DNA from 2 places in the Microbacterium sp. CCH5-D1 genome. Region 2 is predicted to be linked to the other one. Evidence: predicted binding sites of a transcription regulator. Region 2 holds the regulator's gene; the other holds the start of a gene.

Region 1 (5,009 bases), on a different contig from region 2:
TCAGCGATCCGCACCGCGACCGGGCGGACCGCATCATCCTCGACGAGCCGACCTCCGGCCTGCACCCCTCCGACGTCGACACCATCAACCTCCTCTTCGACGACCTGCTCGAGGAGGGAGCGACGCTGGTGGTCGTGGAGCACAACCTGCGAGTGGTCGCCCGTGCCGATCACATCATCGACATCGGTCCGGGGGCGGGATCCGACGGCGGGAGCCTGATCTTCAGCGGGACGCCGTCCGAGATCGTGCGTGACGACGACTCCCTCACCGGTCGCGCACTCGCCGCGGCCTCCGGTCTGCGCGGCTGAGCCTGCACGAGAGTGCTGAGCCCGCACGTCAAAGCCGAGACCCCACGAGAAGAGGGACCCGCGGATCACCCGCTGGTCCCTCTTCTGTGTCCGAGCGGTTCAGCTCAGTCGTGGCGTGTCAGTCCTCGAGGAGCTCCGCCTCGATCACGTCATCCTCGTCGGAGTCGGAGTCGGCCTCGGGCTCCGGCGTCGTCGAGGTGAGCACGAGGCCCATCCCGTCGGCGGCCACGTCGACGCGAACCGTGTCGCCGTCGTGCACGTTGCCCGAGAGCAGCGCGGTCGCGAGCTTGTTCTGCACCTCGCTCTGGATGAGGCGGCGCAGCGGACGAGCACCGAACATGGGGTCGTACCCGCGCTCGGCGAGCCAGGCCCGCGCATCCGGAGTGACCGCGAGGGTGAGTCGCCGGTCCTTCAGCCGGTCGTGCAGCTGGTCGACCGAGAGCTCCACGATCTGTGCGAGGTCGTCTTCGCTCAGCGCCGAGAACATCACGATGTCGTCGAGGCGGTTCAGGAATTCCGGACGGAACGCCTGCCGCACGAGCGCCATCACCTGGTCGCGTTTCTCATCGGGTGCGAGCACGGGGTCGATGAGGATGGGCGAGCCCAGGTTCGAGGTGAGGATCAGGATCACGTTCGAGAAGTCGACCGTGCGCCCCTGCCCATCGGTCAGCCGACCGTCGTCGAGCACCTGCAGCAGCACGTCGAACACCTCGGGGTGCGCCTTCTCGACCTCGTCGAGCAGGATCACACTGTACGGCCGGCGACGCACGGCCTCGGTCAGCTGACCACCCTGCTCGTAGCCGACGTACCCGGGAGGGGCGCCGACGAGCCGGGACACCGAGTGCTTCTCGCCGTACTCCGACATGTCGATGCGCACCATGGCGTGCTCGTCGTCGAAGAGGAACTCCGCCAGCGCCTTGGCAAGCTCGGTCTTGCCGACACCGGTCGGGCCGAGGAACAGGAACGATCCGGTCGGACGACCGGGGTCGCTGATCCCCGCGCGCGAACGGCGGACGGCGTCGGACACGGCCTTCACGGCGTCCTTCTGCCCGATCAGGCGCTTGCCGAGCTCGTTCTCCAGGTGCAGCAGCTTCTCACTCTCACCCTGCAGCAACCGGCCGACGGGGATGCCGGTCCACGCGGCGATCACGGCCGCGATGTCCTCCTCGGTCACCTGCTCGTTGACCATGCGAGGCTCGCTCGACGCGGTGTCCTCCGCCTGCTCGGCCTCCGCGATGTCGCGCTCCAGGCGCTTGATCGTCTCGTACTCGAGCTTCGAAGCCTTCGTGTAGTCGGCATTGCGCATGGCGAGGTCGCGCTGCGTGATCGCGTCGTCGAGCTGCTTCTTGAGCTCGCCCACCCGGTTCAGACCCTGACGCTCGCGCGCCCAGCGGGCTTCGAGCTCGGCGAGCTGTCGCTCCATGCCGACGAGCTGCTCGCGCAAGGCGCTCAGTCGCTCCTTGGACGCAGCGTCCTTCTCGCGCTTGAGGGCGAGCTCCTCGAGCTTCATCCGGTCGACCTGACGCTTGAGCTGGTCGATCTCGACCGGAGACGAGTCGATCTCCATCTTGAGCCGCGACATCGACTCGTCGATCAGGTCGATCGCCTTGTCGGGCAGCTGACGCGCGGGCAGGTACCGGTTCGACAGGGCCGCAGCAGCAACGAGAGCACTGTCGGAGATGGTCACCCCGTGGTGCGCCTCGTACCGACCCTTGAGGCCGCGGAGGATCGCGATCGTGTCCTCGACCGTGGGCTCACCGACGTAGACCTGCTGGAAGCGGCGCTCGAGCGCTGCGTCCTTCTCGATGAACTCGCGATACTCGTTGAGGGTGGTCGCGCCGATCAACCGCAACTCGCCGCGGGCCAGCATCGGCTTCAGCATGTTGGATGCGGCGACCGAGCCTTCACCGCCACCGGCGCCCATCAGCACGTGCAGCTCATCGATGAACGTGATGACCTGCCCGTCGGACTCGGTGATCTCCTTGAGCACCTGCTTCAGCCGCTCCTCGAACTGGCCGCGGTACATGGCGCCGGCCACGAGGGCGGAGATGTCGAGCGTGACCAGCTCCTTGTCCTTGAGGGACTCGGCGACGTCGCCGGCGACGATGCGCTGGGCGAGGCCTTCGACGACGGCGGTCTTACCGACGCCGGGCTCGCCGATCAGCACGGGGTTGTTCTTCGTGCGTCGGGTGAGCACCTGACTGACCCGACGGATCTCGCTGTCGCGTCCGATCACGGGGTCGAGCTTGCCTTCGCGGGCACGGTCGGTGAGGTTGATGCCGAACTGCTCGAGGGCGGACTGCTGCTCTTGGTTCTGGTTGCCGGTCTGCGGGGTGGTCATGCGCTCCTCCTGGAGTTGCTCCTTCTGGTCGTCTCCCGTCCACCAAGTCGGAGGACGGGATCAAAGTTGAGTCTGATTGACTCAAGTTTAGCACTCGCCGAGATTCTCCTCCAGTCCGTCCGCCTCGTCAGCGCTCCCGTCCGATCGCGTCCCAGATCGCGGACGCGACAGCGCGTTTGGAGCCGGAGACGGTCGCCGCCACCGCACCGCCGGGGCCCAGGATGTGCACGGCATTCTCCGCGCTCTCGAACCCGCGCTCCCAGCCGACCTCGTTCACCACCAGCAGGTCGACACCCTTGCGCTGCTGTTTGCCGCGAGCGCGAGCGAGCAGTTCGGCCTCGTCCTCCGGAGTCTCGGCTGCGAAGCCGACGACGAGCTGACCCGGGCGACGTGCAGAGGCCAGGGCTGCGACGACGTCCTCGTTCTCGATCAGCTCGATGGCGGGTACCCCGCCGCCCTCCTTGGTGAGCTTGCGCTCCGAGACCGCGACCGGTCGGTAGTCGGCGACCGCGGCGGCCATCACGATCACGTCCGACTCTGCGGCCTCACGCTTCATCACCTCTGCGAGCTGGATCGCGGAGCCCACGCCGACGACGCGGATCGACGGATGCCGCACATCGGCGAGCACGTCACCCGAGATGTTCGCCGACACCAGGGTCACCTCGGCTCCGCGAGCGGCCGCCTCCGCGGCGAGCGCCGCACCCTGCCGGCCGCTGGAGCGGTTGCCGAGGAAACGCACGGGATCGATCGGCTCGCGAGTGCCGCCGGCCGAGACCACCACCCGCACGCCGGCGAGGTCACCGGGAGCCAGCAGCGCCTGCGCGGCGGCAAAGATCTCCTCGGGTTCCGACATCCGGCCGGGACCGCTGTCACCACCGGCGAGCTCACCGTCGGCAGGACCCACCAGGTGCACACCGCGCTCCCGCAGGGTCGCGATGTTCGCCTGTGTCGCCCTGTTCCGCCACATCTCGGCGTGCATCGCCGGAGCGATCAGCACCGGGGCCTCGGTCGCGAGCAGGGTGGTCCCCAGGAGATCGTCGGCGAGCCCGGCAGTGATCTTCGCGATCGAGTTCGCGGTCGCCGGCGCCACGATCACGAGGTCGGCCGCCTGACCGAGAGCCACGTGCCGCACCCGTGCCACATCCTCGTGCACGCTCGTTGTCACGGGGTGACGACTGATCGCCTCCCATGTAGGCAGCCCGACGAAGCGCAGCGCATCCGCGGTGGGCACCACGGTCACGTCGTGGCCGCCCTTCGTGAGCAGGCGCACCAGATGCACCGTCTTGTACGCGGCGATGCCGCCTGTGACTCCGACCACGATGTTCACGTCTCGATTCTGCCCCAGCATCCACCGTCGCGGGCCGACGATCGTTCCGCCGACCTAGACTTGATGCCGTGTGCACGGTCGTGATCGATGTCGAGAATGCCGGATCCGCACGACTTCTGGCGGTCCGCGACGAAGACCCGCTGCGGACCTGGGACTCCCTCGGAGCGTGGTGGCCGGACGACTTTCCGGGCGTGGTGGGTATCCGCGACCGCCGAGCGGGCGGCGCGTGGCTGGCCGCGAACCCGGCAGAAGGACGACTCGCCGTGCTGCTGAACCGCGCGGACGTGCGTGACCTCCCCGCAGCTCACGCGGTGTCCCGCGGCGCCCTCGCTCTGGAGTCGGTGACGGGCCGATCGCCGGTCGCACCGCTGCCGATGCACGGCTTCAACCTGCTCGAGGTGGGCCCCGCCGGCGCGAGAGTGCTCTCGTGGGACGGCGTCGAGCTTCGCGAAACACCCATCGAGCCCGGAACGCACATGATCGCGCACGACGATCTCGACGATGCGACGACTCCGCGGATCCAGGCGTGGCTGCCCGAATTCCGCGCCCTGGGTCCGACCGCCGACAGCGACGACTGGACGGCCGAGTGGACGGCCCTGCTCGCATCTTCGACCGCGCTCCCTCCGGAAGACGACAGGGCGATCATCCGCGACAACCGGCCGCACGGCTACCCCACGCAGTCCCTGCTCTACTGCATCGCCGCCGTCACCAAGGACGGGGTCGAGGTGCGCGACGTCGCACTGCCCGCACCGGCGCACTGGTCTGAACACTGAATCCGGCCTGAACACTGACCCTGGCTGAGCAGCGACCCCGGCTGAACACTGAATCCGGCCTGGACACTGAATCCGGCCTGGACACTGAATCCGGCCTGGACACTGAATCCGGCTGCGTGATGGACCCGCCCGGCTCAGGCCGCGGGCACCGCGGATTCCTCGGCACAGGAGAACCGCGCACGGTAGGCGGTGGGGGTCAGCCCGAGCACTCTCGCGAAGTTCTGCCGCAGCACAGCCGCTGAACCGAATCCGCACTCGTC
Region 2 (5,009 bases):
TGGGTTCCTCCTCAGGAACGGACTCCTCATCGAGTCGCTGCGGTGATCTCGGCTGCCGCCGACGGGCCCCGGTCGCATCCCTGGATCGTCGGTGATCGGGTATGCGCCAGAGTAGGCGAAATCGATTTCATGCGCAAGGCATGATCCGTGCGTCGATCACTCTGCGCGCTCCAGGTCTGCGGAGAACCAGAAGACGTTGTACGGATCCCAGAGCGACAGCGTGAAGTAGATCCGACGTCCGCCATCGCTCACGTATCGCGGATTCAGATACGGCGAGTACAACCCGGGATGGTCCTCGCGGGGAACGAGTTCGATCGCCTCGCCCCACGGGCCCCACGGCGTGACACCCTCACGGATGTATGCCGAACCGGCATCCGAATAGGTCATGATCCAGCGGTCCAGATACGTCGACCACATCACCGAGAGCTCGCCGACCGCGCCTTCCAGAATCGTCTCGGCGTCGCGCAGGTCGTCGCTCCACTGCGGCGTCCCTCCTTCGAGACCTGCGAAGTACGAGTACTCCGACTGGTCTTCGACGGCTTCCTCGGTGGCCGGGACGCGCATCAGCTGAACACCACCGAATCGGCCGGACGGAATCGACCAGAAATAGATCCAGTCCGCGTCGCCGTCCCTCACCTCGGCCGTCGCGAACTGCACGAAGTTCGAGTCACCCGGCCACTCCACGCCTTCGACAGGGCGCCATGTAGATCCGTGATCCCGCGAGACGACGAGGGCGGAGTAGTTGGAATCCCAGGCTCCAGGACTGCCCCAGAAACGCACCGACATGTACGAGACGTAGATCGCGTCTCCGACAGCGAAGCCGTAGGTCGGAATCTTCGTGACCTCGCCACCGGCGCCGTTCGCGTCGTGATCGCCTTCGATGAGGGGCGCGGCGAGGCCGACCTCATCCTCCAGCCACCCCTCGAACTCGATGCCGTCCGACGGGTCGTCGTCGGTTGTCCACGCAGCCACGTTCGAGCGCCAGAACCCGCCCTGCCCACCGATCGACCCGGGCTCGCGTTCGCCGAACGTGTCGCCGAAGAAGAAGAAGGTCTTGTCACCGACGTTCACCATCGATCCGAGGTCGGTGCCCGCGACCGAGACCGACTCCGTGTCGTTCATGGCGCCCGGCCCCGTGAGCTGCGCGATCTCGGTGAGGCCGGACACCCCATCGAGCACGAACGGTTTGTCAGGATCGGGATCGACGATCACACCGCCCTCTCCACTGCACCCGACAACAGCGACGGCCAGAACGAGGGATACCGCCACGGCCACTCGGCGGAAGACGACAGGAAGGAAGGCGACAGGGCGGGACATGATCCTCCTCGATCGACGTGATGCCTCGAATCTAGCGAAATCGATTTCAACACACTAGGGTCATCGACATGCTCGACTTCGCAACACCCCACTGGCTTCGGCCCTCTGGTGACGGCGCAACCGAGCCCCGGTGGGGGCCTGTCGGCGGGCTCCAGGTCGGAATCCCGCCGACACCGGGCCCGCGCGGGCTCCTGCGCGTCTTCACCCCCTACCTCGACCACCCCCACGAGCGGCTGGTGAACTTCATCGCCGTGGAGCCGGTCCCGGAGGGCGCGACAGAACGGGGATTCTCAGAGATGGAGCCGAGCACGCTGGATCCCGGCGAGCAGGGCAAGAGGTTTTGGTCGGCGGACGATTCTGCAGGTGCGAACTCCATGCCGTCGACGGCCCCGGCCCGTGGACGGATCGGTACCGTCGAGGGCGTGGAGACGCTCACCGTCTGGATCGGCGTCGAACGCTTCGCCAACGGTGCGGATGTGAGTGTGAGGGTACGGTTCTTCGCCGACCGGCCGCACGAGGTGGAGGTCGCGGGGTTCACGAGGGCGACATCTGTGCCGCTCTCACACCTGATCCTCACCGCGACGATGGGCAATTGGGCACGACTGCGGCTGCTGCACCTGGCGGACCGCGTGGTGTCGCCTGCCGAGCTGTGGCCGGAGTTCTCGGGCACCGCGTTCACCGCTCACGGCCGCTTTCCGCTCGCCGACCTGACCCGCGACGGGGAATCGGCGATGGTGAGCGCCACCGGCGACGAGGAGGAGCCCTGGTCCGTCGAGTACTCCGCTGATACCGCGGAACACTGGCGCTTCCTCGGTCGTCGAGCCGTGCAGACCTGGCGCGTGGATGACCCGCACCCGGCGCTCGAGGCAGTGGTCAACGCCCGCTGGTCCTATTGGGCGAGTTCTTCGCCGATCCCCGGGGGTCCCGCGTACGAGAACTTCGAGATCGTCGAACCGTTCCGCAATGGTGCGGCGTTCCGGTTCTCCGTGGAGCCGCTCTGATCGAGGCGCTGCCTCCAGGCGCTGCCTCCAGGCGCTGCCTCTAGGCGCTGCCTCTAGGCGCTGCCTCGCGGGTCCCAGAGCACGACCTCGGTCGAGCGGCGCAGGCGGCGACCGGTCGGCATGGGCACGACGCCCGCGGAACCCGCGGCGAACACGCGCACGCCGGGGCGATTCTCCCGCTCGGTGCGCAGGGCGGCTTCGAGCACGGCGATCCGGTTGCGCAGCGCCCTGTTCTCGTCTTCGAGGTCGAGCAGACGAGCGATCGCGGGAAGGCTCGCCCCTTCGGAGGAGAGCTGTGCGACCTCGCGCAGCTGCTCGATGTTGCGAGACGAATAGCGGCGCGAGCCGCCCGAGGTGCGGCCGGGGACGACGAGGCCGATGCGGTCGTACTGCCGCAGCGTCTGAGGGTGAAGGCCGGAGAGCTCGGCGGCGGCCGCGATCGCGAACACCGGGGTGTCGGCGTTCATCATCGATTCCCCTCTCCTCTCCTACCCGTGTCTCTTGTCGTACGCGCGGACTCAGGCAGAGGCGCCGGAACAGGCGCGTTCTTCACAGAACGGCCTGATCCGGCGCGAACGCCTGTCCCGGCGATGTGATCCCGACGACTGCTCATCGCCGGGCCTTCGCCATCAACTCGGCTCGCGGGTTCTCATCGGGCTCGAGCTCCTGGAACTTCTCCAGCGCCGCGCGTGCGGCCTCGTCGAGGTGCGTCGGCACCGCGACCTGGAGCTCGGCGAGCAGATCGCCCGTGCCCTTCGACGTCGCGACTCCGCGACCCTTGACCCGCAGCACCCGCCCTGAGGGGGTGCCCGGTGCGACGCGGAGCTTGACCACGTCGCCGCCGAGGGTCGGGACTTCGATGGTCGCCCCCAGGGTCGCCTCCGTGAAGGTCACGGGCACGACGACGCGCAGGTTGAGACCGTCGCGCGTGAAGACAGGGTGCGGGCGCACCGTGATCTGCACCACGATGTCACCGCTCTCCCCACCATCGGGCGAGGGCCGGCCGCGGCCGCGCAGACGGATCTTCTGGCCGTCGGCGACACCGGCGGGGATCTTCACCTTGAACGGCTTGCCGTCTTCGCCCTGCAGCGAGATGGTCTCGCCCTGCACGGCGGTGACGAAGTCGAGCGTGGTGCGCGCGGTCACGTCAGCACCGCGCTGCGGCCCGCCGAAGCCGCGGTAGCCGCCGCTCGGCTGGCCGAAGCGTCCGCCGCCGAAGCTCGCACCCTGGCCCTGGTTGAACATCGCGAAGATGTCCTCGAAGTCCGCCGTCTGCCCTCGGCCCTGCTGGCCGAAACGGCTGAACACGTCTTCGAAGCCGCCTGCGCCCTGGCCGCCCGCCGTGAAGCGGGCACCGGAGCCCATGGCGCGGATCTCGTCGTACTCCTTGCGCTGTTCCGCATCGGAGAGCACCGAGTAGGCCTCGCTGATCTCCTTGAACTTCGCCTCGGCCTTGGCATCACCCTGATTGGAGTCCGGGTGATACTTGCGCGCGAGCTTGCGGTACGTCTTCTTCAGTTCCGCATCGCTGACGTCCTTGGACACGCCGAGGGTCTTGTAGAAGTCCTTGTCGAACCAATCCTGGCTGGCCATCGATCACCTACCCTTCCGGGACAGCGACGACGACCTTCGCAGGGCGCAGCTCGACATCACCGAGACGGTAGCCCACCTCGACGACCTCGAGGATCGTGGTCTTCTCGGCGCCGGGCGTCGGCTGCTGGAAGATCGCCTCGTGACGCTGCGGGTCGAATTCCTCGCCCTTCTCGCCGTACGCGACCACTCCGAGACGCTCCACGACCGTGCGCACCTTCTCGGCGATCACGGCGAAGGGCGTGCCCTCGACCAGATCACCGTGCTGGGCCGCGCGATCGAGGTCGTCGAGCACGGGGACCAGGCCCTTGGCGGCCTCGCCCTTCGCCCGCTCGATCTCGACCTGCCGCTGCTCTTCGGTGCGGCGACGGTAATTGGCGTACTCGGCCTGCAGACGCTTGAGGTCGTTCAGCAGAGTGGACTCGAGGTCGGCGAGCACGGCGTCTTCCGCCGCGGCCTCGCCGGTCTGGGTCGCGCCGAGGATGTCGTCGACCGTCAGGTCGTCGGGAGCGCCGTCTGCCGGGGTCTCGTCCGAGCCCTCGGCGGCCTGCGCATCGCGGGAGTCCTGGTGGTGCGGCGCGGGGCCGGATGCCTGAGCATCCGACCCCTCGCTGCGACCTTCGGCGGACTCAGGATTCTGGTTCTCGTCGAAGTTCTTGTCGGTCATGGTTACTTCTTCTCGTCCTCGTCGTCGACGACCTCGGCGTCGATGACGTCCTCGTCGGAGGAGGGAGCGTCACCGGCCGGGGCCTCGCCGTCAGCCGAAGCGCCGGCAGCGGCATCCGCCTGCGAGGAGGCGTAGATGGCCTCGCCGAGCTTGGACTGCGACTGGTTGAGCTTGTCGAACGCGGTCTTCACAGCGTCGTCATCCTCACCGGCCAGAGCCGTCTTGAGCGCGTCGACATCGGCCTTGACCTCGGTCTTCACGTCTTCGGGCAGCTTGTCGTCGTTCTCGGTGATCAGCTTGTCGATCGAGTACGCGAGCGTCTCGGCCTGGTTGCGGACCTCGGCGGCCTCGCGACGCGCCTTGTCCTCGGCCGCGTGCTCCTCGGCCTCGCGCACCATGCGCTCGATGTCTTCCTTCGACAGCGACGAGCCGCC

Evidence for each region. The regulator HspR, encoded in region 2, represses chaperone genes until heat shock. The targets are predictions, from matches to a motif close to AAGTTGAGTCNNNNNGACTCAACTT.
Region 1: the regulator HspR is predicted to act here: its motif matches at 2,713-2,737, upstream of AX744_RS05120 (ATP-dependent Clp protease ATP-binding subunit).

The regions. Positions count from the first base shown of each region.
Region 1 covers NZ_LSJW01000077.1:11,582-16,590, forward strand. The annotation lists gene AX744_RS05115 (ATP-binding cassette domain-containing protein) at 1-308, shown strand, start outside; gene AX744_RS05120 (ATP-dependent Clp protease ATP-binding subunit) at 427-2,649, opposite strand; gene coaBC (bifunctional phosphopantothenoylcysteine decarboxylase/phosphopantothenate--cysteine ligase CoaBC) at 2,777-3,976, opposite strand; gene AX744_RS05130 (NRDE family protein) at 4,045-4,749, shown strand; gene AX744_RS05135 (GlxA family transcriptional regulator) at 4,884-5,009, opposite strand, start outside.
Region 2 covers NZ_LSJW01000032.1:13,576-18,584, forward strand. The annotation lists gene AX744_RS01980 (ABC transporter substrate-binding protein) at 1-1, opposite strand, end outside; gene AX744_RS01985 (DUF4185 domain-containing protein) at 157-1,317, opposite strand; gene AX744_RS01990 (hypothetical protein) at 1,386-2,318, shown strand; gene AX744_RS01995 (heat shock protein transcriptional repressor HspR) at 2,372-2,785, opposite strand; gene AX744_RS02000 (DnaJ C-terminal domain-containing protein) at 2,928-3,911, opposite strand; gene AX744_RS02005 (nucleotide exchange factor GrpE) at 3,919-4,575, opposite strand; gene dnaK (molecular chaperone DnaK) at 4,578-5,009, opposite strand, start outside.